Regions from separate parts of the Weizmannia sp. FSL W8-0676 genome, predicted to be linked through region 1. Evidence: riboswitches for the same ligand, from Rfam matches in the RefSeq annotation. Region 1 holds a riboswitch; each other region holds the start of a gene.
The links. A riboswitch is a leader RNA that binds a small molecule or an ion and turns the genes downstream of it on or off. The one in region 1 is predicted to bind S-adenosylmethionine.
Positions count from the first base shown of each region.

Region 2: linked by a shared signal. The riboswitch ahead of metK (methionine adenosyltransferase) and the one ahead of NST20_RS07300 (assimilatory sulfite reductase (NADPH) flavoprotein subunit) in region 1 are both predicted to bind S-adenosylmethionine.
Region 3: linked by a shared signal. The riboswitch ahead of NST20_RS12645 (5-methyltetrahydropteroyltriglutamate--homocysteine S-methyltransferase) and the one ahead of NST20_RS07300 (assimilatory sulfite reductase (NADPH) flavoprotein subunit) in region 1 are both predicted to bind S-adenosylmethionine.

Region 1 is NZ_CP151954.1:1,501,789-1,511,963, forward strand. Features, by position in the region: gene NST20_RS07275 (ABC transporter permease) at 115-879, shown strand; gene NST20_RS07280 (ABC transporter substrate-binding protein) at 891-1,880, shown strand; gene NST20_RS07285 (VOC family protein) at 2,203-2,601, opposite strand; partial or broken gene NST20_RS07290 (phosphosulfolactate synthase) at 2,585-3,368, opposite strand; gene NST20_RS07295 (2-phosphosulfolactate phosphatase) at 3,361-4,056, opposite strand; SAM riboswitch class I at 4,230-4,330, shown strand; gene NST20_RS07300 (assimilatory sulfite reductase (NADPH) flavoprotein subunit) at 4,451-6,307, shown strand; gene cysI (assimilatory sulfite reductase (NADPH) hemoprotein subunit) at 6,325-8,037, shown strand; gene NST20_RS07310 (hypothetical protein) at 8,235-8,753, shown strand; gene NST20_RS07315 (MerR family transcriptional regulator) at 8,804-9,547, shown strand; gene NST20_RS07320 (dipeptidase) at 9,675-10,175, shown strand, end outside.
Region 2 is NZ_CP151954.1:2,181,163-2,191,337, reverse strand. Features, by position in the region: gene pckA (phosphoenolpyruvate carboxykinase (ATP)) at 1-1,500, opposite strand, end outside; SAM riboswitch class I at 1,677-1,825, shown strand; gene metK (methionine adenosyltransferase) at 1,970-3,181, shown strand; gene asnB (asparagine synthase (glutamine-hydrolyzing)) at 3,402-5,300, shown strand; gene NST20_RS10750 (gamma carbonic anhydrase family protein) at 5,515-6,030, opposite strand; gene NST20_RS10745 (alpha/beta hydrolase) at 6,189-6,995, shown strand; gene NST20_RS10740 (tetraprenyl-beta-curcumene synthase family protein) at 7,006-8,100, shown strand; gene NST20_RS10735 (class I SAM-dependent methyltransferase) at 8,255-8,827, opposite strand; gene NST20_RS10730 (YtzC family protein) at 9,208-9,483, shown strand; gene NST20_RS10725 (MFS transporter) at 9,814-10,175, shown strand, end outside.
Region 3 is NZ_CP151954.1:2,553,434-2,563,608, reverse strand. Features, by position in the region: gene NST20_RS12655 (LytTR family DNA-binding domain-containing protein) at 1-485, shown strand, start outside; gene NST20_RS12650 (OFA family MFS transporter) at 943-2,178, shown strand; gene NST20_RS12645 (5-methyltetrahydropteroyltriglutamate--homocysteine S-methyltransferase) at 2,282-3,385, opposite strand; SAM riboswitch class I at 3,524-3,626, opposite strand; gene NST20_RS12640 (Bax inhibitor-1/YccA family protein) at 3,778-4,413, shown strand; gene NST20_RS12635 (hypothetical protein) at 4,540-4,830, opposite strand; gene NST20_RS12630 (ribbon-helix-helix protein, CopG family) at 4,905-5,045, opposite strand; gene NST20_RS12625 (RNA-guided endonuclease TnpB family protein) at 5,133-6,251, shown strand; gene NST20_RS12620 (hypothetical protein) at 6,246-6,449, opposite strand; gene NST20_RS12615 (hypothetical protein) at 6,668-7,927, shown strand; gene NST20_RS12610 (STAS domain-containing protein) at 8,411-9,268, shown strand; gene brnQ (branched-chain amino acid transport system II carrier protein) at 9,494-10,175, opposite strand, start outside.

The sequences.
Region 1 (10,175 bases):
CAAAAAGTAGGTGGAAGATTGCTATAGCAGGAAAAAATTCAAATGGTTGAACGGGCTTTGGAACGGTTTGCAGCTTGTACATATTGGAAGTTCGGATGAAAGGAGGTTTCCTAAATGAAGTGGCGAAAATGGCTGGGGGATTACGGACTTTTTTGCGTTACGATGCTGGTCTTGATAGCCGGCTGGCAGTGGGTCATACAGAAAGGGGTGATCCCGTCTTTCATTTTGCCGTCCCCTACCCAAATCTATGCATCTTTCATAGAAAATCACAGGCAACTAATAAATGTGCATTTGCCTGCGACAGTGGAGGAAGTCGGCATCGGTTTTCTTTTATCTGTTGCGGGTGGAGTGATGATCGGTGTCATCATGTATGTCTCCAAAACGGCTGAAAAAATCTTTTATCCGTTTCTTGTTATTTCGCAAACGATCCCGCTTGTCGCCGTATCACCTGTTTTTATGATGTGGTTCGGCTATTCAGTTTGGAGCAAGGTAGCGATTATTGTGTTAACGGCTATCTTTCCGATTGTAATCAGCACTTTTGACGGATTAAAAACCGTCGATCCCGCCTATCTGAATTTGTTTCGGACAATGGGCGCCAGCCGTTGGGATATTTTCCGAAAACTTTCTGTCCCGATGGCCCTTCCCCAATTTTTATCCGGCTTGAAATTATCGGTTGTATATTGTGTCAGCGGGGCAGCGATCGGAGAGTGGCTTGGCGCAACTGCGGGGCTTGGCTTTTTTAGCAAGCGAATGTCTGGGTATTTGCAGTCGGGCGCTGTTTTTTCGGCCGTTTTTCTTTTGGCTGCACTCGGCATGGGATTATTTTTGCTTATTTATGGGATGGAAAAAAGCTTATTGAAAAACAGAACAAAAATTTAGGGGGATTTTCAATGAAGAAACGATGGGTAATGGTCGCTGTACTGGCGTGTATGCTAGGTGCCTGCAGCAATCATTCGCAGCAAGCAACGAAACATGCGCAAAAAGTAACGATTATGCTGGATTGGTATCCAAATGCGGTTCATTCTTTTCTTTATGTAGCCAAGGAAAAAGGCTATTTTAAAGCGCAGGGTCTTGATGTCAGCATCAAAATGCCTTCTGACACAAATGACCCGTTAAAACTTGCGGCTGCGAATCGAATTGATATTGCATTAAGTTATCAACCCCAAGTGTTAATCGCGCGCGATGAGAATATTCCGGTCCAATCTTTTGGCACCGTCGTCCGCCATACGCTGAACCGTGTGATGGTGCCAGCTTCAAGCGGCATCCGCTCACCGAAAGACCTGGCGGGCAAAACGGTCGGCTATTCTTCCATTCCGCTGGAAGAAGCAGCCGTGCGGACAATGGTCAAAGCAGACGGGGGCGATCCGGACAAGGTGAAAACAGTGGATGTTGGCTATGATTTAATCCCTGCTCTGACAGCCCGTAAAACTGATGCGATCGTCGGCGGTTTTGTTAATCATGAACAGCTGCTGCTGGAAAAGGAAGGCGTACCCGTTAGAGCATTCAATCCGGCAAAATACGGTGTTCCGGATTATGCCGAACTCGTTTTCATCGCAAACGAAAATAAGCTGAAACAGCAGCCAGACATTTTTAAAAAATTTCTTGCTGCCGCCGAAAAAGGCCAGCAATATGTCAAAAAACATCCGGAAAAGGCGCTTGCCATTTTGTTAAAACATGAAGATGCCTCTTCACCGCTGGATAAAAATGTGGAAACGAAGAGCCTGCACATTTTGCTGCCGCTGATGAGCGAAAAAAATAAAACGATTGCCGATCAGGACCTGAAAAAATGGCAAGACGTTTCGGATTGGCTGTACCAGACAAAGATCACAAAAACACATGTCAATGCCGCAAAAGCTTTTGTCCATTTAGAAAATAAATAAGGAGCATTCTGGAAGCCAAATCGCTTTGGCTTCCGCCAGCATGGGATCACAAAACCGGGTGGCGGAACATGCAGAGTATGTTATTCGCTTCAAGCGCTGCATGTTCCTGCGGGAAGCCGCAAAAAAACCGCAGCTGTATGCCTGCGGTTTGCATGTTAAGCCTAAAAAGGGCCTCCGGGGCTTTGCCATCCTGCTGAACATAACGATCAAACGTCTCGGGCCAGGAAAAAACGCTTATCGCCTGGCCCAAATGGCAAAGCATGCGATGCGGCTCTTTCCGGAAAAAGCCGCATCGCATGCTTTGAGCAATGAATGGGACTGGTTAATACACCATGCTTTCATCGTGGTAATATTTAAATTCGAGCAAGTTGTTGGAGGGATCTTGGAGGAAAAATGTCCAATGTTCCTCTTGCCTGCCCCCAAACCGGACCATTTTCTCCTGGAAAAATGCCAAGCGGTTTTTCTTTGCGGATTGGAGGGTTTCCTCAAATGCTGCTTTATCCAAAAAAGTAATGCCGAAATGGCGGGGATACATTTTCGGGTTGGGGTCTATTTTTTCAGGGCTCAGATGGCAGACAACCTGGTCCCCGAAAAAATTGAAAGTGACCCGGTCATCATACCGGCGCGCCACCTTACAGCCTAATTTCTGATAGAAATCGGCTGTTTCATCAAGATCTTTGCACGGGATCGCCAAATGAAAAATTTTATCCGTTTTTCTCATGGGAATCTCCTCCAATAAAAAAAGTATCTGATCGCAAACCGAGCCTTAATGTTTCAAGCGCAAGGGCATCCGAAAAAGGGATGTTGGCCAGATTGGCATCCGGGCCGAGCTGTTGGATAAAAAAGCCTGGAGCTGCTTGTTGGGCGCTTCGAAAATGAAAGCATCGCGGGAATCCCGGAGTCCAGGATGGCCGCAAACATCTCCTCCCGTATTTCCCCGTCCCCGTTGCAAATGCCGCTCGTGCCGCTTTCCCTTGCCTCTGTCATCACTTTATATGCGCCTGCTTCTAAATCTTGACTAATCGATTCCAGCCATAACGCCGGCGTGTCGGCTATTGATTTGGCAGTATCTTTTGAGCCAACTTCACTTAACACTTTAAACTCCTTTGAAAATTCCGCAATATAATGGCACTTTTCCGGATTGGACAGCGGCAGGGTGCCATTTGAGATTTCAACATATTCGCATGCAAACCGCCGGCAGTATTGAACGTACCGATCCGTCTTTCCCTGGCTGGCAAACTTTTCAAATAAAGTGCCGCCGAAAAAGAAGGCAATGCCGTTTTGCCTCAGGTGATCTATTTTTTCTTCCAAATGGCGCGAAACCACCGATGTTCCCCAGCCGAATTTGACGAAATCAATATAAGGGGCTGCACTGTTCATGGTATCTTTAAAAAAGTTCAGCGGAATGCCATTGTCAATTAAGATGGTGATTCCGCAATCCCGCGGTTTCTCATTGCGTAAAGGCAGTGTCAAACCATGGTCATTCATCTTCAACCCTCACGATCGTTGGAAATTCTCCTGTTGGATCAATTTTCATAACAAACCCGCAGTCTGTTTCGTTGCTGCAAAATTCCAGGTCAGCCGGGTTAAATGCAGGCTGGCCGGGATCAAGAAATTTCTTTGCAACACTGGCATTTACAATCTCCTTGATCACTGATTCCGGCTTTATCGTGCCGGAGCCGGTAAGGATGCTTTCCATGTATAATGCGCATGCCAGGTCATCTTCCCCCGTCGGATGGGAAGCGATAATATTGATGCGGGCGTTGTCTTTGCCTTTCCATTTGCGCAGGACCCATTTTGCCGTCATTTTTGCATTCGAAAAGCCGGTAACATAGACTTCCTTTGCACAAAGGGCGCGGAAGGCTGCTTTTACCCCGTTTGTGGATGTTTGCACCAACGTTTTGCCGGCTAACGGCTGTTTGGCGATGGCGGCCGGTGAATGGCCCAAATCAAATCCCGGTATCGGAAGGCCGTTCCTTTCGCCCGTGAGCAAGACATGCGGGTATTTGTCTTTGATACAAAAAGCCGCTTCTTTTGAGTCTGCCAGCCATATCTCTTTTACGCCGCCCAAAAAGGCATGGTGGGCAACCGTAAACGCGCGGATCACATCGATCACAATATTGGCATCCCCGGCTTCCGGCGTGATCTCATTCCCCTGGTAAATGCGGATGTTCATCCATTCCCCCCTCATTCTGTGCAAAAAATACATAAAGTATATTGGAGGGACGCTTGATGCGGAATTTGCCACCCTTTTCTTTTTTTATCGCCCCCGTCTGTTCAAAAAAGAATTGACTGCCACCGCATTTGATTGTATAATGTTTTCAATGATTTCTAAATAATGATTCGTGCTTCTTATCCAGAGAGGTGGAGGGAAAGGCCCTTTGAAGCCTCGGCAACAGGTTGAAAAACACTGTGCCAATTCCTGCAGACAATCGTCTGAAAGATAAGAGAAGTTGACCATTGTGCGCCGGCTCTTCTTATCTTTGTAAGGAGAGCTTTTTTCGAAGGTGCTTCTCATGGAAAGAAGCGGATTAAAATCCAAGTAAACTTCTATGTCTATTTGGATTAGGATGTCATACATAAATAAACAAATGAAAAGTGCATGCAAACATTGCGAGGTGGAAGATTTGCCGTTAAGTGTACAAAACAGCCCGTTTAGTAAAGAACAGGCGGAAAAGTTAAATGAACTGCTGCAAATGTTAACGGATCAGCAAAAATTATGGCTGAGCGGATATTTAACCTATCCGTTTGCCGAACAAGGAACGAATCCCCCGGGAAGTACAGCTGTTGCCGAAAAGCCGGTACAGACGGCAACCAAAACGGTTACGCTGCTGTTTGGTTCCGAGACAGGCAATGCCCAGGCGCTTGCCGAAGCATTCGCCGCCAGATTAAAAGAAATGCAGTTTGCCGTATCTTTTTCGGCACTCGATGCGGCCAAGCCGAAAGATTTAAAAAATGCAGGGTATCTGCTCATCATTACAAGCACACAAGGGGAAGGGGACCCGCCCGACAACGCATTGTCTTTCTATGAGCTGATCCACAGCAGAAAAGCCCCAAAACTGGACGGGGTCCAATTTTCCGTTTTGGCGCTTGGGGACCAGACATATGAGTTTTTTTGCAAGGTCGGAAAAGAGATCGACAAGAGGCTGGAAGAGTTGGGCGGGGAACGGCTCTATCCGCGAGTGGATTGCGATGTGGATTATGAAGAAGACGCCCAGGAATGGTTTGAAGGGGTTACAGGCGTGCTCCAGTCATCTGCCTTGCCGCCTTCAACCGCTGCCGATGCCACCCGGCCTGCAAACACCGATTATTCCAAATCCAACCCGTTCCAGGCGGAAGTGCTGGAAAATATCAATTTGAACTGGGAAGGGTCCAATAAAGAAACGCACCATATCGAATTATCCCTTGAAGGTTCCGGTTTTACATTTGAACCGGGGGACAGCATCGGGATTTACCCGGAAAATGACCCGGAACTCGTGGAACGGCTGATCGAAAAGCTCGGCTGGGATCCAAAAGAACCGGTTCCGATCAATAAAAAAGGGGAAGTACTGCCGGCCAGGGAAGCATTGCTCAGACATTATGAAATTACGAGATTAACAAAACCACTGCTTCAGCAGGCAGCCGTGCTTTTCGGAAACAAAGGGCTTACGGCTTTGCTTGAAAATGAAGCGGAGGCAAAGGCATACCTTGAAGGACGGGGCCTGATCGATCTTGTCGAGGAATATCCGCCGGAAAAAGTGGAAGTGCAAGCTTTTGTACAAATGCTCCGGAAAATGCCGCCGCGGCTTTATTCGATCGCAAGCAGTTGGAAAGCGAACCCCGATGAAGTCCATCTTGTCATTGCACTGGACTGCTATACAGCAAACGGAAGGGTGCGCGAAGGAGTTTGCTCCGGGCAAGTCGCAGGCAGGATAAAACCGGGAGACAAGCTGCCGGTTTATGTCCACCGCAATCCGAATTTCAAACTTCCGGCTGACCCGGATGTGCCGGTGATCATGATCGGGCCGGGAACAGGCGTGGCGCCGTTCCGTTCTTTCCTGGAAGAAAGGGAAGCGGAAGGGATCACCGGCCGAACATGGCTGTTTTACGGGGACCAGCATTTTGCGACGGATTTTCTGTATCAGCTTGACTGGCAAAACTGGCTGAAAAATGGCGTGCTCGAACGGATGGATGTGGCTTTTTCGCGCGACCAGGCAGAAAAAATATACGTCCAGCACCGGATGCTTGAAAAAAGCAAAGATTTTTATGCATGGCTTGAAAAAGGCGCCTGTGTGTATGTGTGCGGTGATGAGAAGCACATGGCCCGCGACGTCCAGGAAACGTTGCTTCAAATTCTTGAAACAGAAGGCAATATGGCGAGGGAAGAGGCAGAGGATTATTTACAGGAAATGCGACGGGCAAAACGATACCAGCGTGATGTGTATTAACAGAGAGGGGCAGGAAGATGGCTGATAAAAAACTTGATCCGCTTGAAACGATAAAAGAAAAAAGCCGATTTTTAAGAGGAACGATTGCGGAAGGACTCAAAGATCCGCTGACCGGTGCGATATCCGAGGACGATAATAAACTGTTGAAATTTCATGGCAGCTACCAGCAGGACGACCGGGATATCCGCAACGAGCGGCGCAAAAAGAAACTGGAGCCGGCTTACCAGTTTATGGTGCGTGTCCGCATTCCGGGCGGCGTTGCGACCCCGGAACAGTGGCTTGTGATGGATGAACTGGCGCAAAAATACGGGAACGGAACGCTGCGTATGACGACCCGGCAGACATTCCAGATGCATGGCATTTTAAAATGGAATTTAAAGCAGGCCATCCGCGAAATGAACGATGCGCTCATGACGACGCTTGCCGCGTGCGGGGATGTGAACCGGAATGTGATGTGCAACCCGAACCCGTACCAGTCGGATGTGCATGCCGAGGTGTATGAATGGGCGAAAAAAACGAGCGACCACTTGTTGCCGCGGACTTCCGCGTATCATGAAATTTGGCTGGAAGATGAAAAAATCATTGATACAAAAGAGCAGGAAGATTCCGAACCGCTGTACGGCCCGAAGTATTTGCCGCGGAAGTTTAAAATCGGGTTTGCTGTGCCGCCTTCCAATGATGTCGATATTTTTTCACAGGATTTAGGGTTTATCGCCATTTTGAATGAAGGGAAGCTTGAAGGGTTTAATGTCGCGGTTGGCGGCGGGATGGGCATGACCCACGGCGATCCGAAAACATATCCGCAGCTTGCCCGGCTCATCGGTTTTTGCACGCCGAACCAGGTGATTGAAGTGGCGGAAAAAGTGGTGTCGATCCAGCGCGACTACGGCAACCGCGCGAACCGGAAAAATGCGCGTTTCAAGTACACCATTGACGCGCGGGGGCTTGAATGGATCAAGGCGGAACTGAATGAACGGCTCGGCTGGGATCTCGGGGAGGCCCGCCCGTTCCATTTTGACCATAACGGCGACCGTTACGGCTGGATCAAAGGCGATGGCAAATGGCATTTGACGTTATTTGTCCAAAGCGGCAGGATCAAAGATTTTGACGGCTATCCTTTGATGACCGGGCTGCGCGAAATTGCAAAAATCCATCAGGGCGAGTTCCGCCTGACCCCGAATCAGAATGTTATTATTTCCAATGTCACCGACGAAATGAAAGGAAAGATCGGCGAGCTGGTTGAAAAATACCATCTGACGGACGGCAAGCATGCTTCCGCCCTCAGAAGAAACTCGATGTCCTGTGTCGCATTCCCGACTTGCGGCCTTGCGATGGCGGAAGCAGAACGGTACTTGCCGGAACTGCTCGGAAAAATCGAGGAGATTTTGGACGAAGCGGGGCTGCGCGAAGAAGAAATCGTCATCCGGATGTCGGGCTGCCCGAACGGATGTTCAAGGCCGGCGCTTGCGGAAATGGCTTTTATCGGAAAGGGCCCCGGAAAATACAATTTGTATTTGGGTGGCAGCTTCACCGGCGACAGGCTTGCTTGCCTTTATAAGGAAAATATCGGGGAAGAAGAGATCCTCGCTTCCCTGCGCCCGATTCTTTTGCAATATGCAAAAGAACGGCAGGAAGGCGAACATTTCGGGGATTTCGTCATCCGCGCCGGAATTGTAGAAGCGATCCGTGACGGACGTGATTTTCATAAACCGGCAGCGGTGAATAAATAATTTTACAAACTGTGCCTAGAAGGATTTTATTCTCCGGGCACAGTTTTTTGTTTCTTTACAAAAGCTTCCAATTGGGACATACTGTTTAGCAGAATACCTCATAAAGGATGGTTGCCATGCTGGGAAAAAATTTAAAAACATATATCGAAAACCAAAAGGATACTATAATAATATTATGTAAACAAGAAATAGCGTATTTGGAGCGCTATAAGGATTTTTTCAAAGATGCTGTCAGGGAAAAAGAAATTGTTGAAAAAGAGGGTACCGCCCGTTTTGCCGATGCATCTATTGAACGGTGCAGCAAGGAAACCGATGAGACGCTTGCAGTGGAAACGGCGGTGTTTTTAAATGAACCTGTCCTCTATTTGAAAAAGCATAGGAAAGAATATGTTTACATCGCGTCACACTGGTTTGGCATCATCGGCGTCGACGGGATTGCCCTTGAGCTGGATGATGTCTTCGGCCATTACAATTGCATGCTCGGGCTCAAAGTGCAGAAGAAATACGGGCCGGCGATTCAAACGGGGTTGTCTGAACTGCTCGAAGGAGACGGGAAAGGGGAAATCGTTTTTGATGGCAATGAAGGCATCTGGGATGTGAACTTTCCGTTGAACGATGTGCCCGGTTTCAAGGAAGAAATGCCGCTCATGGAAGCTTTCGTAAAAATTTACGAAGTGCTGTTTGCCCTCCAGGAAAAACTTGAAAAAATGTCTTGACCCTCACGCTGCGTCACCCCTTACAGTAAAAAAGGAAGGGGGGCTGCACGATGAGAATTAAAGAAGTTGCAGAGCTGGCCGGCGTCAGCATCCGGACATTGCGCCATTATGACGACATCGGGCTGCTAAAACCGGCTGAAGTTTCACCGTCCGGTTACCGGCACTATTCGGAAGAAAACCTAAAAACGCTCCAGCAAATCTTATTTTTCAAGGAATTGGGCTTCCCTTTGCAAAAGATCAAGGAAATCATTGAAAGCCCTTCGTTTGACAGGCTCGGGGCGCTCGAGCTCCAGCGCCATTTGCTGATTGAAAAACAGAATCGGCTCGGGAACATGATTGCCTTGATCGAAAAAACAATCCAATCGGAGAAAGAGGGAATGAAAATGTCCAGTGAAGAAAAATTTGCCGGTTTCCGCTTTGACAGCAATCCGTATGCGCGTGAGGCACGCGAAAAATGGGGGGATCAGGCAGTAGATGCAGCGGAAGCGAAAATGGCGAGACTTGACGGAGATGAAAAATTGGCTTTGGCTGATGAGATGAACGAAATTTACCGTGAACTTGCTGCCATCCGCCACAAGGACCCGCGCGCACAAGAAGCGCAAACAGCGATCCGGAAATGGTTTGATTTTTTAAACCGCCATTTCGGGGATTATACGCCGGAAGCCTTTAAAGGGCTTGGCCAAATGTATATAGAAGACAGCCGGTTTACAAAAAACATTGATCAATTTGGCCCAGGGCTTGCGGCGTTCATGGCCGCAGCCATGGCGGAATTTGCGAATCAAACGCATCAATAAAAAATGCGGGGAGCTGCCAAAAGGGGGCTCCTGCTTTCTTTTTTTCATTTGCCACCTTGCAAATGAATTGGAAAAATAATGAAACTTGTCTTACAATAAAGAGAAAGCATGACGAGGAGGTATAGGCATGTCACAAACGTATCAGCAATATTTAAAGGAACACCATGAACAGCACTTAGAAGAACTGTTTGATTTTCTCCAAATCCCGAGTATCAGTTCCCTATCCGAACATCAACCAGATGTCAGAAAAGCAGCGGAATGGCTGAAAGCAGAGCTTGGGAAAACAGGCCTCGAACATACCGCAGTGATGGAAACGAAAGGCAACCCGGTTGTATACGGTGACTGGCTTCACGCAGACGGGAAGCCGACCGTCCTGATTTACGGGCATTACGACGTCCAGCCGGTTGATCCGCTGAACCTCTGGAAAAGCGATCCGTTTAAACCGGAGATCCGCGATGGCAAAATTTTTGCCCGCGGCGTGAGTGATGATAAAGGACAGGTGTTTATGCATATCAAAGCGATCGAAGCATTGATGGAAACGGAAGGGGAACTGCCTGTCAATATCAAAGTGCTGTTTGAAGGAGAAGAGGAAATCGGCAGCCCGCATCTCGCACCATTTGTAGAAGCA
Region 2 (10,175 bases), 680 kb from region 1:
GAACGCTTTTTCACGGTAAGCCTGCTTGTCCGCCCATGTATCTTGCGGATAAAGGACTTTCTCCGGCACCCCTTCAATACGGGCCGGGATGTGCAGCCCGAAAATATCATCCTGCCGCGTTTCCACATTTTTCAGTTTGCCGTTTATCGCAGCCCGGACCATGGCCCTCGTATAGCTTAATTTCATGCGGGAACCGGTTCCGTACGGGCCGCCTGTCCAGCCGGTATTGACCAGAAATACCTGGACGTTGTGCCTGCCAATTTTCTCTCCGAGCATTTCCGCATAAACGGCGGGCTCAAGCGGCAAAAACGGCGCGCCGAAGCAAGTGGAGAACACAGCTTCCGGGCGCGTGACGCCGCGTTCGGTGCCGGCCAGTTTGGAAGTGTAACCGCTCAAGAAATGGTACATGGCCTGCTCTTTTGTCAGCCTGCTGATCGGTGGCAGGACACCGGACGCATCAGCCGTCAGAAATATAATGGTTGACGGATGGCCGGCCATGCCGGAACGGGCAATATTGCCGATGTTTTCAATCGGGTAAGCAGCCCTTGTATTTTCCGTCAGTGCATTGTTGCCATATTGCGGCCTACGGGACACCGGATCTACGACTACATTTTCAAGTACGGTCCCAAACCGGATTGCCCGGTAAATTTGCGGTTCTTTTTCTTCTGTAAGCCCGATGCACTTTGCATAGCATCCGCCTTCAATATTGAAGACGCCGCTGTCGGACCAGCCGTGCTCATCGTCCCCTATAAGCGCGCGCTCCGGATCGGCGGAAAGTGTCGTTTTCCCGGTCCCGGACAAGCCGAAAAACAGGGCCGTATCGCCGTTTTTCCCGGTATTGGCGGAGCAGTGCATGGGAAGGATGCCTTTTTGCGGCAGCAAATAATTCATGATGGAAAAAATGCTTTTTTTCATTTCGCCTGCATATTCCGTTCCGCCGATCAGAATCATCCGGCGTTCAAGTGAAATCATGATGAACGCTTCGGAATTCGTGCCGTCAAGCGCCGGGTCTGCTTTAAACAGCGGCGCGGAAAGAATGGTAAATTGCGCATCGTGTTGATTGAGTTCCTCCGCATCCGGCCGGATAAACAATTGATGCGCGAATAAATTATGCCAGGCGAACTCATTCACGGTCTGGATCGGAAGGCGGCTTTTTGGATCGGCACCCGCAAAACCTTTAAACACAAAAATTTCGTCTTTCCCTTTTAAATGCCGGATCATTTTTTCATAGAGCCTGTTGAACACGCCGGGAGATACCGGCTGGTTGATTTTGCCCCAGTCGACACGGTCTTTTGATTCGGAGTCGACGACAATAAATTTATCTTTCGGCGACCTTCCTGTGTATTTTCCTGTTGTAGCAGAAATGGCCCCTTCCGTTGTCAGCACAGCTTCTTTCCGTTCAATAATTTTTTCCATTAATTGCGGCACGGAAAGCTGCATGCGCACATTTTCCCCCGACAACAAAAACTTTAAATCGTCAGAAGCGCCAATCAGATCCATTTTCATAAACCGCCCCTTTGAATAACTTATTTCGCTTTAAACGATATCAGTATAACATATTCATCCGTTTATTACATACTTTTTCCCGGGAAAAATGCAGGGGGCAAAAGGGCAAATGGTGAAAAAAGCATTGACAGCGCCTGCTAAATTGCGTATGATTTTACTTTGAACGGATACTCTTATCCCGAGCTGGTGGAGGGACGGGCCCGATGAAACCCAGCAACCCGCCTCTGGAACAGGCAATGCGCTCGCAACGCAGCTGCCGCTTGACTTCCAGGCAAAGGTGCTAACCTGCAGCAAGGAATGTTTCCTTGAACGATAAGAGTGAAAGGCGCGATTGATTGAAGTCAAAACCTTTCCACTCATATGAATGGGAAAGGTTTTTATTTTTGGCTTTGTACTTAAAATGAATCGAGTTTAGGGTATGAGTACCGTTTTCAATATGTAACAATATAAGGAGGAAAAGCGGATGTTAAAAGGACGGCATTTGTTCACATCGGAATCGGTGACGGAAGGCCATCCGGACAAAATTTGCGACCAGATTTCCGATGCCATTTTGGATGCCATTTTAGAAAAAGACCCGAATGCCCGCGTTGCCTGCGAAACTTCCGTCACGACAGGGCTCGTGCTCGTCACGGGGGAAATTTCCACCAATACATATGTGGATATTCCGAAAGTGGTGCGCAAGACCATTAAAGAGATTGGCTATACGCGCGCGAAATACGGGTTTGATGCGGAAACCTGCGCTGTTTTGACATCGATTGACGAACAGTCCGAGGATATTGCGCGCGGCGTTAACCAGGCTTTGGAAGCCCGCGAAGGCGGGATGAGCGATGAAGAGATTGAGGCAATCGGAGCCGGCGACCAGGGCCTGATGTTCGGGTTTGCCTGCAATGAGACAGAAGAGCTGATGCCGCTTCCCATTTCGCTTGCCCACAAGCTTGCCCGCCGTCTTGCTGAACTCCGCAAACATGAAGTGATCCCGTATTTGCGCCCGGATGCGAAGACACAGGTGACAGTTGAATATGATGAGAACAACCAGCCTGCCCGGATTGATACAATTGTCATTTCAACGCAGCATAATCCTGACATCAGTTCCGGGCAAATTCAGGGGGATATGAAAAAATACGTCATTGAACCGGTTGTGCCGGCAGACTTACTCGATGCGGATACAAAGTATTTGATTAATCCGACCGGCCGCTTTGTTATCGGCGGCCCTCAAGGGGATGCCGGGCTGACCGGCCGCAAAATCATTGTCGACACGTACGGCGGATATGCACGCCACGGCGGCGGCGCATTTTCCGGGAAAGACCCGACGAAAGTGGACCGTTCCGCTGCTTATGCCGCCCGCTATGTTGCGAAAAATATTGTTGCGGCCGGCCTTGCGGAAAAATGTGAGGTACAGCTTGCGTATGCGATCGGGGTGGCGAAGCCCGTTTCCATTTCCATCGATACGTTTGGGACTGGAAAAGTTCCGGAAGAAGTGCTGATCGAGGCGGTTGAAGCCCATTTTGACCTGCGCCCGGCCGGCATTATCAAAATGCTCGACTTGCGCCGCCCGATTTACAGACAGACCGCTGCGTACGGGCATTTCGGCCGCGATGATTTGGATGTGCCTTGGGAAAAAACGGACAAAGCCGGGGCGTTGAATGAATTCGCCCGCAATCATATCGGAAAATAATGGGAAAAAGAGCGTGCCTGTTGATAGGCCGCTCTTTTTCCATGCGGGAGATACATGTACCTTTTTTAACAAAATCCCTGCAAACTGCCGGAAAACATGCTAAACTATATTACATGTGCAGATTTTGGCCGTCAAATTTTGGCGGAAATCGATTTGTTTTTTCAAGAAATAAATTTACAATAGAAGTATATCGAAATGATTAAAGTAGGTGACTTTTTACATGTGCGGATTTATTGGCTGCGTCCATGACCAACCCGTTACATTATCAGACGAAGACAGGCAACGGTTTAAACAGATGAACCATATGATCGAGCACCGTGGCCCGGATGATGAAGGCTTTTATGAAGACGAACATATCCAGTTCGGTTTCAGGCGCCTGAGCATTATCGACATCGAGGCGGGGCACCAGCCTTTAACATACGAAAACGAACGGTACTGGATCATTTTTAATGGCGAAATTTATAATTATGTTGAATTGCGTGAAGAATTATTAAAAGAAGGGATGGCATTCGAAACGAATTCGGATACGGAAGTCATCCTTGCCATGTACAGCCGTTACGGCGAAAAAGCAATCGGGCGCCTGCGCGGGATGTTCGGATTTGCGATCTGGGATAAGCAGGAACAAACGCTGTGCGGCGCGCGCGACCCGTTCGGCATTAAACCGTTTTTCTATTATGAAGACGGCGATAAAATGTATTTCGGTTCCGAAAAGAAAAGCATTTTGCTTGCCATGGAAAAACCGGAACTCAATTATGATGCTGTCCAATACTATTTAACCTATCAATTTGTGCCGGAACCTTTCAGCATGACGAGTGGCATCCGAAAACTCGAACCGGGCCATTATTTTATGAAAAAAATCGGCAAACCGATGGAAATCAAACAGTTCTGGAAAGCTTCCTTCCACCCGGTCCATAAGAGCGAGGACGAATTTGTAAAAGAAGTGCGCGATGTGCTTATCGATTCCGTAAAGGTACATATGCGCAGCGATGTACCGGTTGGCGCGTTCCTGTCGGGCGGGATCGATTCCTCGATTACGGCATCGATTGCAAAACAGTTCCACCCGGGCATTAAAACATTCTCCGTCGGATTCGAACGCGATGGCTACAGCGAGATTGATGTTGCCAAAGAAACGGCGGAAAAACTCGGTGTTGAAAATATCAGCTATGTGATCACGCCGGAGGAATATATGAAAGAACTGCCAAAAATTATTTGGCATATGGACGATCCGCTCGCAGATCCTGCTTGTGTTCCCCTTTATTTTGTGGCGCGCGAAGCAAGAAAGCATGTGACCGTTGTCCTATCCGGCGAAGGCGCGGATGAATTGTTCGGCGGCTATAATATTTACCGTGAACCGCAGTCGCTTGAAGTTTTTGATAAAATTCCGGCTGCCGGAAAATCAATTTTGAAGGCTTTGGCGAAAGTGCTGCCGGAAGGGGTAAAAGGAAAGAGCTTTATCGAACGCGGTGTCACGCCAATGGAAGACCGTTATATCGGCAATGCGAAAATGTACACGGAAGAAGAAAAACGCGACTTGCTGTTGACTTATAACAACAGCCTTGACTACCGCGATATCACAAAGCCGCTGTACGATGAAACGAAAGGCTACGACCCGGTTGACCGGATGCAATATATCGATATCCATACGTGGATGCGCGGCGATATTTTGCTGAAGGCGGACCGGATGACGATGGCCCATTCGCTTGAACTGCGTGTGCCGTTTTTGGATAAAGAAGTGTTCCGGGTCGCTTCACAAATTCCGGCGGGCTTAAAAACGTCCCATAACACAACGAAGTATATTTTGCGAAAAGCAGTGGAAGGCATCGTGCCGGACCATGTGCTGAACCGGAAAAAACTCGGGTTCCCGGTTCCGATCCGCCACTGGCTGAAAGATGAAATGCATGATTGGGCGGTAGAGATCATCAAAACGAGCCCGACGGACGACATCATCAACAAACAATATGTATTAAAACTGCTGGAAGACCATTGTGCAGGCAAGCTGGATTACAGCCGGAAAATCTGGACCGTGCTGATTTTCATGCTGTGGCATGCCGTGTATATGGAAGACAAGTACGATTTTCAAAAAGGAACACAAGGGCGGCTTGCCGGCGCTTCGTTGTAACAGAAAAAAGGGGGGTCTGGCCCCGCTTCCGTAATCAATCGGAAACGGGGGCAGGCCCTTTATCGTATAACGCTTTTTTTCGCACATGCCCGCAAGCTTTGCATCGCGGCGGTTTTTAAACCCGGTTAGCAGTATGGCCCTATTTTTATCATGCTTTTTTCGCCTATTTGCGGCTTAAAACAATGCGGCTGCCGGTGCCCGCCGTTAACCTTTGTCAGCGCCCGGCGGCATTTTTATAGTACTGCGCTTTTTCAGCATATTCACGGACGATGCGGCGCATATCCTGGATATCTTTTTCGGTAAGCGCGCGGATCACTTTTGCCGGGCGGCCGAATGCAAGCGTATGCGGCGGGATCTTTTTCCCGGGCGTGACAAGGCTGCCGGCGCCAATAAAAGCGCCTTCCCCGATTTCGGCGCCGTCAAGGATGATTGAACCCATGCCGATCAAAGCTTTTGTCCGGACATGGCAGCTATGTAAAATCACCTGGTGGCCGACCGTCACTTCATCTTCCAGTATGAGCGGCGTTTGCGGGCTTTCGTGCAGGACGCAGTTATCCTGGACATTCACTTTTTGCCCGATTTTTACCGGTGCGACATCGCCGCGGATGACGGTCCCGAACCAGATGCCGGACTGGCCGCCGATTTCAACGTCCCCCGTAATGGCCACATTGTCTGCGATATAAGCAGTCGGCGCAATCAAAGGGGTTTTTCCATTGTAAGCATAGATCATTTCGTACCCTCCTATTTTTGATCTTTTCTTTTATCTTAAAGAATTGGGAACAAATTGTGAATAAATCGAGTTAAAAATGGCATATGTTTTTCAGAACAGAAGGATTATGGGTAAAATAAAAGCAGGATGGTTTCGCAGGTTTTGAAGGAGGCAGGAACATGTGGAAATGGGAAGCAGATGAAAACCCAAAAGCAGTCATCGTCATGGTCCATGGCGCGATGGAACATCACCGCCGCTACAGCTGGCTGATTGAGATGTGGAGATCAAGCGGCTATCATGTCGTGATGGGCGATCTTCCCGGCCATGGGATGACGTCGAGAGCAAAAAGGGGGCATATTGATTCCTTTGATGAATATACAACAGAGATAAAAGAGTGGGTGACGGCAGCATACCAGTTCGACCTCCCGATTTTTCTCCTCGGCCACAGCATGGGCGGGCTGGCGGTCATCCGGCTGCTTGAGAAGGAACATCTGAAAATTGCGGGGGTTATGCTTTCCTCGCCGTGCCTCGGGCTTGTCCAGTATCCTTCAAAGCTGCTCGGCCTGCTTTCAATCGGGTTAAACCGGATTGCCCCGGGCCTCCGCTTTAACAGCCCGCTGACCGTGCAAATGGCAACACGGAATAAGGATATTCAAATGCAGGCGGTCAACGATTCATTGATGCTGACAAAAGTGTCTGTCCGCTGGTACCGCGAGCTGCTCGCAGCCATGCGGCAGGCACACATGGATACCGTGCGGCTGCCGGACGTCCCGTTTCTTGTCATGCAGGCCGGAAGTGATAAAATTGTGGACAAGGGAGCTGTCGTGAATTGGTTTAACCAAACTTCCGTGTCCGAAAAATTATACAAAGAATGGCCGAAATGCTACCATGAAATTTTCAATGAACCGGAGAGGGAAGATGTTTTCCTTTATGCGAAAAATTTTGTGGAAAACCGGCTCCGCGCGTTAGGCTATATATTAGAATGAGGTGACGCTTGTGACAATCCCATCCTATCCGATCTCATTAATGGCGCAAGTTTACCGCCGGGTGATGCCGGCTGTCCACCATGAACTCCATTACTGGCGGGAAAAGGCACGCCGGATTCCCAATGATGAATTAAAGACACAGGCGCTCGCCAGCATTCAGCATAAAACGTTCCACTGCGAAGGCGGGTCGATTCTCGGCCTTTTGGCAATGGAAGAGCGGACAGCGGCTTTCCGGTTTATTGTCGCATACCAGACGATCAGCGACTATCTTGATAATTTATGCGACCGCAGCACATCGCTTGACCCGGTTGATTTCCGGGCGCTGCACGAGTCCATGTCTGATGCGCTTACGGTCGGCGCACCGTTGAAAAATTATTACCGGCACAGGCAGGACCAGGATGACGGCGGTTATTTGCATGAACTCGTGCGGACATGCCAGGTTGTGTTGAGCCGCATCCCCCAATATAAAGCCATTCAGCCTTATTTGCTGGAACTTTGCCGTTATTATTCGGATCTGCAGGTACATAAACATGTGCGCGTAGAGGAACGGGTGCCGCGGCTAAAGGAATGGTTTTTGCACTACAAGGCGGATTTTCCGGATATGGAATGGTATGAATTTTCCGCCTGTTCCGGCTCGACCCTCGGGATTTTCTGCCTTGTTTCCTATGCGCTCCGGGATGATTTCCGCCCTGAATATGCGAAAATTATCCGTGACGGGTATTTTCCTTATATTCAGGGGCTGCATATTTTGCTGGATTATTTTATCGACCAGGACGAAGACAAAAAAGGCGGGGATTTGAATTTTTGTTTTTATTACCCGGGAGAAGAAGAGCTGTTTAAGCGGCTGAAGCATTTCTTGCAGGAGGCGGATAAACATACGGCCCGGCTTCCGAATGAAAAATTCCATAAGCTGATTAACCGGGGGCTTTTGGCTGTTTATTTGTCAGATGAAAAGGTGAGGAAGCAGCGGAGCGTTCAGAAATTGTCGCGGAAAATGATCAAATTTGCCGGCTCGATCAGTTTATTCTTTTATGTTAACGGAAAAATGTACCGCGCCATCAAAAACATGATCCCGGCCAGCCTGGCAAAAACAATTGTAAAATAAGCCGGCGGATGGAAACGGGAAAGGGCGGATGGTTTGCCTGGTTACAGAATTCATACCGGAGCACATGCATTTTTTCCGTCCGGGCTTTTTGCTAACCAGGAGCCGGCCGTGTTTATACGCGATTGAAAAAAGGGATTCGTACCCGTCCGCTTTGTTACCGTTTTTGGGCGGCAATGAGAAAAGGCGGATGGTTTGCCTGGTTAGGGAATTCATACCGGAGCACATGCGCCTTTTTCTGGTCGAGCTGTTTTACATAATCGAGGAGCCGGTCACGTTCATATGCGCCGCCTTCATGCCCGTGGTAAACCACAACTGCGATGATCCCGCCGGTTTCAAGCATGGGGAAAATCTGCCCGAGTGCGGCAATTGTTGACTCCGGCCGGGTAATGACCGTTTTGTCGCTGCCCGGCAAGTAGCCAAGATTGAACACCGCTCCGCTGATTTTGCCGTGCAGCGATGCCGGGATGCACTCGCCGGCATGTTCATGGCCGGTGCAGAAAAGTTCGGCGCGCGTAACGAGGCCTTCTTTCTCCAGGCGTTCCTTTGTCCGTTTTACCGCTTCCGGCTGGATATCAAAAGCAAACACTTTTCCGCTTTTTCCAACCCGTTTGGCGAGAAAAACGGTATCATGCCCGTTCCCGGCCGTGGCATCAATGGCAAAACTGCCTTCTTTCACGGCTTTTTCCAACAGTGAATGGGCAAATGGAAGAACAGGAAGCATATTCATCTTTGCAACATCTCCATTTTTTGATTGGTCTACAGGCGGAAGTTGAACGCCTGTTTCTTTTTTACCGTAAAAAGGCATAAGTGACACGTTAAAAATCATGTTTTACATCAAATTTCCATTCTAACAGGAATGCCGGAATGAACACGGCAAAATCGTTCTTATTCTTCAGACATGCAGGCTCGCGCGCCAAAATGGTAATAAACCGTCTTTCTGCAGCGCGCTCTTTTGCATTTTACCATGAACGGATGCAGGTGCAAAGGTGGGCGGATTCGGAATTGCTGTCCGGAAGAAACTCCCAATGCGCAGGGGAAACAATTTTTCTGCACGGGGCATCATACAAATGAAGCTTGTACGCTTCAAAGCATAAAGGGGGAATCGTGATGGCCACACGGGAAGCAGTCGAAAATTGTATCAACCGCTGCGAGCAAGCCGTTCAATCGGCACGTGAGCAATTTGCGGAAGGCAACCGCCAGGAAAACTACGGCTATTATGATTTTTCGGAGCCGTTAACAGAGCTGGAAGACGCTTATAACGAGCTTTGCAAACTGGCGATCAGTGCCAATTCCCAGCAGCGCGAGCGCCTCCACCGTATGCGCCTTGTGATTCAGCAGCTGCAAAACGAGATGATTTTGCAGGAACATGAACCGACCATGTAATTGCCGGCAAAAACGAAGCTTGCGGGAGCAAAATTGCCGATAAGCAAAACAGAAAAGCCAGGCAAGATACTCCTGCGAAAAATCTGGCGTGAACAACGGGAATATGGGAACGGTTTCGGCACGGCAACTTGGGAAAAACAGCAAGTAAAGCCGGCCGGATTCATGAAAGCGGGATAAGGCACGGGCCTTATCCCGCTTTCCATGCAAATGGCGGCGCAAACAGAGGGCGGGAATTGCCATAATATTTATATTTTGCAAGAATGCTTGTAACTGCCGGGAAAAACCCCTACAATTTCCTTTGACCGATTCATTAGCAGGGGGGCATTCTTTTTGCCAAAAACTGTGTGGCTGCTCGTCATTGGCATGGCTGTCAATATGACTGGCGCTTCTTTTTTGTGGCCGTTAAATTCAATCTATATTCACGATCATCTCGGCAAATCGCTGTTTATCGCCGGGCTCGTGCTCATGCTGAATCATTTTACAAGCGTCATCGGCAGTCTTTTGGGCGGCTATTTGCATGATAAAATCGGGGGTTATCGTTCCGTGCTGCTTGGCGGCCTGATTTCCGCCGTTGCGCTTGCCGGCTTGACATGGAACCACGCTTGGCCGGATTATGTATTTTTCCTCGGCGCAATCGGGCTCGGTTCCGGCATGATCGGCCCGGCGATCCTTGCAATGGCGGGCGCGGCTTG
Region 3 (10,175 bases), 1.1 Mb from region 1:
AGGCTTTTGAACTGGAAGCATTTGATTATATTTTAAAACCATATGAAGAAAAAAGAATTGCCGCCATGTTGAAAAGGCTTGAGGCTGCGTATAAAAGAGAGCATCCATTGCCGGGAGAAGAAGGGGCTGTGCCGCGAAATGGCGGGCTTCACCGGAAAGAGCGGGTGAATTTGCGCAAGGGCGAGAAAATTATTGTGGCGGATGCAAACGATATTTTTTACTGCGCCGCTCAGGAAAAAATCACGCTTGTTTATACACAACAGGAAACGTTTGAAATGCCCATGGCGATATCCGAGTTCCAGTCCCTTTTGCCTGAGGATCTTTTCTTTCGCTGCCACCGGTCTTATCTTGTAAATTTAACGAAGATCCGGGAAATTGTGCCGTGGTTCAATCAGACGTATTTGCTCCGTTTAAAAGGGATGGACGCGGAAATACCGGTAAGCAGAAGAAATGTGAAACAGTTTAAAGCGCTGATGCATTTTTAATATAAAGCGCCATAAAGCGCCCAGCCATGCAGGAAAAGCGGCTGGCATGAACAAAAAGTGTATGCCGGTTTTTTCCTTTTTTGCCGGGGCGGGCGTGAAAAATAGCATGGCCTACTTTGCGCACTGCGGCCGTTCGCGTGTGAAAAGTTGCCTGCTTTCCAATTTGCCATCCTCCAAGGTGTTGCGCCGAAAAAACGGGCATGGCCTGCTTCCGGCAATACCGTTTTTCAGGAAGATTGTGCATAAATTGGAATACCTAATTTTATCCATATGCCATCTTTTATGGACATTGCGCGGGAAAGTTTCAAGAAGCGGTTTGTTCCTGTGCCATCCATTCCTTTCTGTATACCGTTTATTCCTTTTTAAAGCATTCTCGTTCCGAAAATGAGTTCCCTCCTTATTTTCGTACTATAATTTGAACTGTAGAAAAGGACAGAAGAAACGGAGGGAATCGGACATGTTAGAACGAAAAGCAAACCGCAGCCTGATTGTATTAGGGACGATGATTGTACAAATGGGGCTTGGGACTGTTTATACATGGAGTTTATTTAACCAGCCGCTTGTTGATAAATTCGGGTGGCAATTGAGTGCAGTATCGACGACATTTTCTATTTTAAGCCTGGCACTTGCAGTATCGACATTGTTTGCGACAAAATTGCAGGCAAAATGGGGGCTGCGCCGCCTGGTTGCTTTTTCCGGCATTTTGCTTGGCGCAGGATTAATCTTGAGTTCATTTGCACCTTCACTTTGGATGCTCTATCTGTTGGCAGGCCTTATTGTCGGTTATGCAGACGGGACAGCTTATATCACGACTTTATCCAATTTAATGAAATGGTTTCCGGATAAAAAAGGCCTCGTTTCAGGCATCTCCGTCGGGGCATACGGGACCGGCAGCCTGGTATTTAAGTTTGTAAACGGTGCCGTCCTCAGTTCGTTTGGTGTCACACAGGCTTTTCTTTGCTGGGGAGTGATTGCAATTGCCATGATCACCGGCGGATCTTTCCTCTTGAAAGAAGCAGAAAATACAACCACATCCGGTACTGTGTCCAAACAGCCGGCCGGAAAAGATTTTACCATCAAAGAAATGCTCAAAACGAAACAAGCTTACCTCTTATTCATCGTGTTCTTCACGGCGTGTATGAGCGGTTTATATCTGATCGGCCTTGTTAAAGACATCGGCACGAGGCTTGTCGGGCTGGATGTTGCGACGGCCAGCAATGCAGTGGCGCTGATTGCCGTCTTTAACACCATCGGGCGGCTCGTTCTCGGCGGTTTATCAGACCATGTGGGAAGAATGAAAGTGGTATCAGGGACGCTGCTCGCGACGGCCGTTGCGGTTTCCATTTTGAGCTATGCCCACTTAAATTTCGCCCTGTTCTTTATCTGTGTTGCTGCGATTGCTTTCGGTTTCGGCGGAAATGTCACCGTATTTCCGGCTATTATTTCAGACTTCTTCGGCCTGAAAAATCAAAGCGCCAATTATTCAGTGATTTACCAAGGCTTCGGCATCGGCGCATTATCCGGATCGGTCATCGCTTCCCTTCTCGGGGGCTTTATGCCGACATTCCATGCGATCACGATTCTCTGCCTGGTCTCTTTTGCGATTACGCTTTTCATTAAATCGCCGGCTGAAGAAGCAGCCCACGCACACGGGGTTCGGGGGAATGTCAACCGTGCCCAGCATTCGCATTAAAGCAAGGGCTGTGTGCTTCGATCATGAACAAGCAGACAGGAAAGGGATTCGTGCCTCCATCATGATAAAAAACCCGCTGGCTGCCCCAGCGGGTTTTCCCGGTTTATCCCCAAATTTCCTTTGCGGTATCCACAATATATTTTACTTTGTCCCACTGCTGCTCTTCTGTTAAAAGATTGCCGTGGTGGGTGGAGGAGAAGCCGCACTGGGTGCTGATGCAAAGCTGTTCGAGCGGTACATACCTGGATGCTTCCCGAATCCGGTTTTTGATCAGCACTTTATCTTCAAGCTCTCCCTTTTTCGATGTAAAAATGCCAAGCACGACTTTCGGCCCGCCTTCCGGAATGTATTTCAACGGTTCAAACCCGCCGGAACGCTCATCGTCGTATTCAAGGAAAAACCCGTCTACTTTTTCATTTGCAAAGATTTTCGGGGCAATTTTATCATACGGACCTTCAAAAGCCCATTTCGACTGGTAGTTGCCGCGGCACAGATGGGTTGTGATGGTCAGATCATCCGGCTTGTCTTCCAGTACGCTGTTTGCTACATGTAAAGCGAGATCAATCAATCTTTCCCTTTCGAGCTCACTGTCTGCAAACGGCAGTTTCGGTGCACACAGGCCGGCAAGATAAACATCATCCAGCTGCAAGTAGCGGCAGCCGGCATCATAAAAAGCTTTGATCGCATCCCGGTAAGTTTGGATAATATCATTTGCGTATTCTTCAAGATCCGGGTAAATGTCTTCATTGCGGATTCCCGCATTGAAAAACTGATTCGGGCTTGGAATAGTCATTTTCGCAACCGCCCTGTCCCCGGCGATTTCTTTCAGCGCAATAAAATCTTTTATGTGCGGATGGTCCGGGTTAAAGGAGACTTTTCCGGTTACCCGGACGTCATAAGCTTCCGTTTCGATGCCGACAAACCGGTATCCATGGTTCGGCACGTATCCTTTTACCCCGTTTAAATGTTCCATGAAATCTGTATGCCAGAACCTCCGCCGGAATTCTCCGTCCGTTACCGCTTCGAGGCCGGCTTCAATTTGTTTGTCGACCAGGCGGCGGATTTCTTCATCTTCTATTGCACGCAAGTCTTCGGCCGGGATGGTTCCCGCTGCAAATTTTTCCCGCGCTTTCTTCAACCGGGCCGGGCGCAAAAAGCTTCCGACAATGTCTGCCCTGTACGGCGCTTTTGTTAATGTTTTTGTCATCATGATTCCCTCTTTCTGCATATTTTTTAAAACAGCTGCTGTGCGCAGAAAGAAATTGCTTTTAGCTGCATGGGCCCATTAAAAAAACCTCTTCGGCAATAAGAAGAGGTATGGATTGCAAAACAGAACCGTCCGCTCTTCTTATCTTCAAGCAATTGCTTTCTGGAATTGGCACAGTTCTTTAAAAAAGACCGCTGCCGAGGCTTCAAGGGGCCAGTCCCTCCACCTCTCTGGATAAGAATTTTAAATATTATTTAGTTTAAATACACTTTAAATGTTCCACCTATTTTTGTCAAGGGCATTCGCAAAATTTTTTAAAATGGGACGGAAAGATTGAAATCAGGGGCGATGTGAAAATATAATAGTAATAAGAAAAACAAAGGAGGGATTTTATGGAGGCCATACAATCAAGGTCTGTATTCCAGAAAGTGCTTGGCGTCTTTGCCGTTTCACTGCTGTTTGCAACGGCGGGTTTATATACGGGGAGATTCATTCCGCCTGCGCTTATGATGCCGCTGATGGTTGCAGAAATTGCAATGGTCATCGCCGCTTTCTGGTTAAGAAGGAAAAAGAGCGTCGGGTATATGTTCGTTTATGCTTTCACCTTTATTTCCGGTATTACGACATATCCGATTGTAGCTTATTATGCATCCCAGGCCGGTGCTGAGGTCGTCCTGCTCGCTTTTGGTTCCACGTTCGGCATTTTTGCCGTGATGGGTGTTATTGGGGCCGTTACCAAGAGGGATCTTGGCTTTTTAAGCACCGCATTGCTTGTCGCATTGTTGGCGCTGATCTTCATCGGAATATTCAGCATTTTCAGCCCGTTAACCTCAACCGGGATGCTCGCGTACTCCTTCATTGGCGCGATTGTTTTTTCCCTGTATGTTGTTTTTGACTTTAACCAAATGAAGCACCATGGCATTTCCGAGGAAATGGTCCCGCTTTTGGCTTTAAGCCTGTACCTTGATTTTATCAACCTGTTTATTTACATTTTGCAAATTCTCGGCATTTTGGGAAGAGACGATTGAGAAAAAAGAAAACGCCCGCCATTCACCGGCAGGCGTTTTCTTTTTCACATGTTGGATGTCAAACAAAACAATACGGTCTTTTTGCTCCCTTTCGGGGATGCGCGCTTCCCATGCTGCCCGGACCATTTATGCCAAATGCTGCTGCGCATCCGGCCCCATCAGCGATAAAAACAGCGCTTTCCGGTGGAGATGCTCTTTTCCATCGAGCGTCTGGATCGCATTTTCGCCAAACAACGTTTTTTGAATACGTTTTGGCACAGCCCCGTTTCGTTTGAATTTTTCCGGGTCATAAAACTTTTTGACTGCTTCCTCGCCGCTGATGCACACCGCTTTTTGCCCGAGCAGACGGGTTTCAAACAAAATTGCATGATAATCGTCCGTCCGGTTTTTAACGGCTTTCCGAAAGAAGTCTCCCATCCTCAAGGAATGTGAAGGTGCGAATCGCACCAATGAGTAGGTGGGAGATGAATTTCGGTTGGCTTTAGCCAAAGTTATTTTTCCAATCCTTTTCTCAACAATTCTAAGATTGCGGCTGTTCTAGTTGGAATCCCATTTTCTTTTTGATATTGCTCCAATTTTTCTAATATCGTCTTAGGCATATGAATTTCTACACGTTCTTTCTCTTCTCTCATGATTATCACCTCATATTGATTGTACGGATTTTTTACAATATAATCAATATATACGAAATTTTTTCGCACAAAGTGAGGTGAATTGATATGGCCAAGCAAAACAAAGCTTTCAAGTTTCGTTTGTTACCAAACAAAGAACAATCCGCATTATTAGCTAAGACATTTGGTTGTGTTCGCTTTGTCTACAATAAGATGTTAGCTGAACGCAAAGAAACGTATGAAAAGTTCAAGGATGATAAAGAATTGCTTAAAAAGCAAAAGTTTCCGACTCCTGCAAAATATAAAAGTGAATTTCCATTCCTAAAAGAAGTGGATTCTTTAGCTTTGGCAAATGCACAAATGAACTTACAGACTGCTTATAAGAATTTCTTTGAAGGAAATGCGGATTTTCCAAAGTTCAAAAATCGTAAAGCAAAACAATCCTATACAACTAATATGGTCAACGGAAATATTAAGCTAGAAAATGGTCATATCAAACTGCCAAAAATCAAAAAGCCAATAAAAATGAAACAGCATAGAGAGATACCTGCTGATTATAAAATCAAATCTTGCACTATTTCTAAAACAAAGACAGGCAAATACTACATTTCAATTTTGACAGAATATGAGAAAGATATTCGTCCAGTTAAAATACAGAAAGTTGTTGGTTTGGATTTTGCTATGGATGGTCTATATGTCGAGAGTGAACAGGGTAAGAAAGCCAATTACCCACGTTACTATCGGCAAGCCTTAGATAAATTAGCAAAAGCACAACGAATTCTTTCTCGAAGAAAGAAAGGTTCTGCACGTTGGAACAAGCAACGACTAGTAGTGGCTAAGTTACATGAGAAAGTGGCGAACCAACGCATGAATTTTCTTCATCATAAGTCAAAAGAATTAGCTTCTAACTTTGATGCTGTCGTGATTGAGGACTTGAACATGAAAGGGATGTCTCAAGCCCTTCACTTTGGGAAAAGCGTTCATGATAACGGCTGGGGAATGTTCACTACTTTCTTAGCGTATAAGCTAAAAGAACAAGGGAAACAACTTGTGAAAATTGATAAGTGGTTTCCCTCCACTAAGAAGTGTTCATGTTGCGGCAAGGAAAAAGAAATGCCATTATCTGAACGTGTATATAAATGTTCTTGCGGCTTTGTATTAGATCGCGATCACAATTCAGCAATCAATATCAAAAATGAGGGATTACGCTTATTAGCGTTATCATAAGTAACAAAACTCTTGGAACAAGAGGGTTAGCTCGGTCAGTTTTCGTTGGCTAGTAAAAGCAACGATAAGTCGAGAAGCCCCCACTTCAATCAAACCGTAAGGTTGATAAGTGGTGGGTAGTTCACTGTAGAGATGCCCTTCTTTCATCAAATCAATGGTATCATCAATCGTTTTTTCATTAGGAATTTGCCCAGCCATTGCTCTGCTCCTTTTTTCATGTGCCCGTTTTCCCTGGCTGCTTCCGGAAAAAACAGGGCACATCCTTTTTTTTATCTTCTTACACTTTTTCATCTTCATTCAAACATTGCACGCAACATAATCGAAGTTTACCCGCAAGCCGGCGAAATTATGCCATGTTTCGGTTCACATCCAAACAGGGTATAAGGAAATAGAAATGCAAAAGGAGAGGGAAGAAAATGGCAAAGGAAATCAATGTGGGCATCGGATTTGCAACAGGAAGAAAAAGTTTTAAAAACGTTTTAAAAACGTATATGTATAACTTGAAGGAATCCGAACTGACGGAGAGCGACAGGATCAAGCTGCATTTGTTTGTTGCCTATGATTTGCACTACGAAAATGCAGAGCCTGAAGACTTTGTACATATTGAAACGGAATGCATGGAAGATATTGACCGGGCTTATTTCGTCGGGGAGAAGGAGACGCGTAAAGCAACCGAAGAACTCGTATCCCAAATGGGCATGAGCAGAAAAGAAGCAGTCCTTTTGTTCGGCGAAGGATACGCGTCCAAACGCAATATCATCGTTTATGAGGCGTTGAAAAGAGGCATCGATTATCTCATTTTTCTTGATGATGACGAGTATCCGGTTGCCGTGACAAAAAGCAGGCAAACGGCTGTCTGGGGGGGGCAGCAAGTGCTCCGGAAGCATTTGGAACATATCCGGAATGCCGATATTACGAACGGATACCATTGCGGCTACATTTCCCCGATTCCGTTCATTTCTTTCAATGACGTCCTGCAAGAAAAAGATTTCCGCACGCTCATTGAGGCCTTGAGCAACGATATTGTCAATTGGGATACGATCAAAACCGTGATGAAAAACGGCGGGGTGACATATGCCGATACAGGTGTGCTTGTAAAGGATGAGGCGGAAGAAGTGCCAGAGATTAACCGGGCAAAATTTATTTCAGGATCGAATTTGACGCTGAATTTAACAGACCCGGACCGTGTGCTGCCGTTTTACAATCCGCCGAATGCACGGGGCGAGGATACTTTCTTAGGCACATGCCTGACAGACCGGACCGTGTTGCGCGTGCCAGCCTATACTTTCCATGACGGATTCGGCGCTTACCAGCATTTGCTGCTCGGGGTGCTGCCGACCAATTTAAGCTATATTAAAGCGGATACGAAACAGGTCGTGGAGCGTTTTTACAAAGCATGTGTCGGCTGGATCCGGTACAAGCCGCTTTATGTGTATATCACCGACAGGGAAAACTATGAAGAAAAAATGGCGGAAGTGCGTGCCCGGCTGAAAGAGACGCTTCCGAAAGTTTGCCGCTACTTCGGACGGGATGACTTTATGAATGTACTGGAGGAATTCGAGCAGTACCACCGCAACGTCAGACAGCATTACCGCGATTTTCAGGATACAAAAGCAGCCTGGAGGAAAATGACCGCGCAATTGGTTTCAAGAGAAAAAAGGGAAACAGCCATTTAAGCTGCTTTGGATGGAGCGGCTTTTTGTCGGTTGGAAAGGAAAAACCTGGTCGGATGGGGAAAGCCATAGGGGAGACCCCTTTCGCGCATAGCCGCCCATCCCGCAACGCTGGTGCAAATTGTCCACGGCTGCTTTTTGCACGGCACGGGAGCGGGTTTAAAGTCAATCCATAAGTACAAATACGCTGGCCGGAGACCCGGGTGAAAATAATGGCCTTTATGCATGATATTGCCGCTCTGTTGCCTGCTGCCAAAAGTTATCCATCCCAAATTCGTGTCCGGGCTTGATGCAGGGAATTGTAGTTCATTTTATCTGGCATCATGTTTAATTTATTTGGTGTATGGGGTATAAGAATGGTATTCTTTTAGAGGTGGGGCCAATTTTCCCTGTCCTGGCTGATCTTCGGACAGGCCGCAAAAAACGCGGGCGGCCGCCGCTTCAACAGCAGCCATCCTTTTATCATACTAGATGAGGTGTGGAGAAATGAGATCGATTGTAAATGAACAGGAAGAAATTATCGCATACCTTAAAAAAAATAGAGACAGCTTCGAACAGAAGCTATTAAATGAAGCTGTAAATGTAAAAGATAAAATTGATGAAATTTTAAGAATAGGGAACATTGATTTGTTGAACAATGCCTTTAAAATTGTAACGTATGTCGTCGAACAGCAGGATGAGGAACTGGTCGCATTTGCCCGCCAAGAAGGGATTGCCTGGGCAACGCATTCTTTGACGCTCGGACTGAAACTGGAGTGGGTGCAGGCGATCCGCCGGACATTATGGGTATTTCTGAGAAAGTACGGGGAAGAAAAAGGGATTGAAGTGGACCAGGACTACTTTTTTAACATGGAGAAAAAAATCAATGACCGTATTGACCAATTTTTAAATCACTTTTTTATCCGGTATTCTACCTATAAAGATGAACTGATCGACCAGCAAAAAAGATTGGTGGAAAACCTGTCCGTCCCGATCATTCCGATTACATCGAGCGTCTGTATTTTGCCGTTAATCGGCTCTATTGATATGTTCCGCACCAATATTTTGGAAGAAAAAGTTTTGCTTGAGGTAGGGCGGCTGCATGTCCAAACGTTGATAATGGATTTCTCCGGCATTGCAGAAGTAGAGATGGAGGTAGTCGACCATATTTTTAAGATGATTGACGGCACTTCGATGATGGGATGCAAAGTGGTCATCACCGGCCTGCGCCCGGAAATTGTAAGGCAGATGGTCACAAGGGGCCTTTCCTTTGAAAATAAAGCAGAAACAAAAGGGACATTACAGCAGGCATTGAAAAAATATATTCAATATGATGATTTAAACAAGGAAATTACGCTGTATTAACGGTTATATTATAGAAATCATAAAAAAGGCCCCGCACTTTTCCAGGAGGCGGGGCTTTTTTTTGCGGCTGAAAACGTAAAGCGTTTATGATTCGATTACAGGCTTTGCGCCGGGAGGGGAGAAAAATTTGCCCGCAATTCCCCATACGTTCCTCCCGGGGGAATTGCGGTCCGATCCGTGGGAAAAGCGAGACCAGGCTGGCCGCCTCGAAGCTTTTCCGGGCCGCTACAAACTTTGTTCCCTTGCCTGGACGGCACGTGTTTCTTTTGTGCGGTGTTCCAGCCGGCTGAATAAAAGCCCGATGGCCGTTCCGCAAAGAGCCGGCATTACCCATTCAAGGCCGGCGGCGGCAAGCGGCAGTTTTTGGGCGAATGCCCCGATAAAGCCAAGCGGGACGCCGAACCCTTTCAGCCCTTCGATTAAAGCAAACACGCCCGTAAACAACAATGCAAAGCCGTATACTTTTTTCGAACCGCGGAATGCCGCGTGGAAAAATGTCAGGACAACGAGCACGATCGTAACCGGATAAGCCATTTCCAAAAACGGGACGGAAAATTTTAAAATGGTATTAAGCCCGAGATTGGAGAGCGTAAAGCCGGTAAGGACAACGGCAATGATAACACCATGGTAGCTGAATTTCGGCACCAGATTGGAAAAATATTGCCCGCACGCTGTTGTTAAACCGGCGACGGTTGTAAAGCAGGCCAGCATAAAAATAAAACCGAGCAGTATTTTTCCCGCCTGCCCGAATAGCAGGGAAGACATTGCCGTCAGGACATCGGTGCCGTTTTGGAACGTGCCGCTTGTAGCCATTTTTGCGCCGATCAATCCGAGTGCGACATAGACGAGCGCCAAAATCGCGCCGGCAATCAACCCGGCTTTTAATGTATAGGCCGTCATTTGTTTC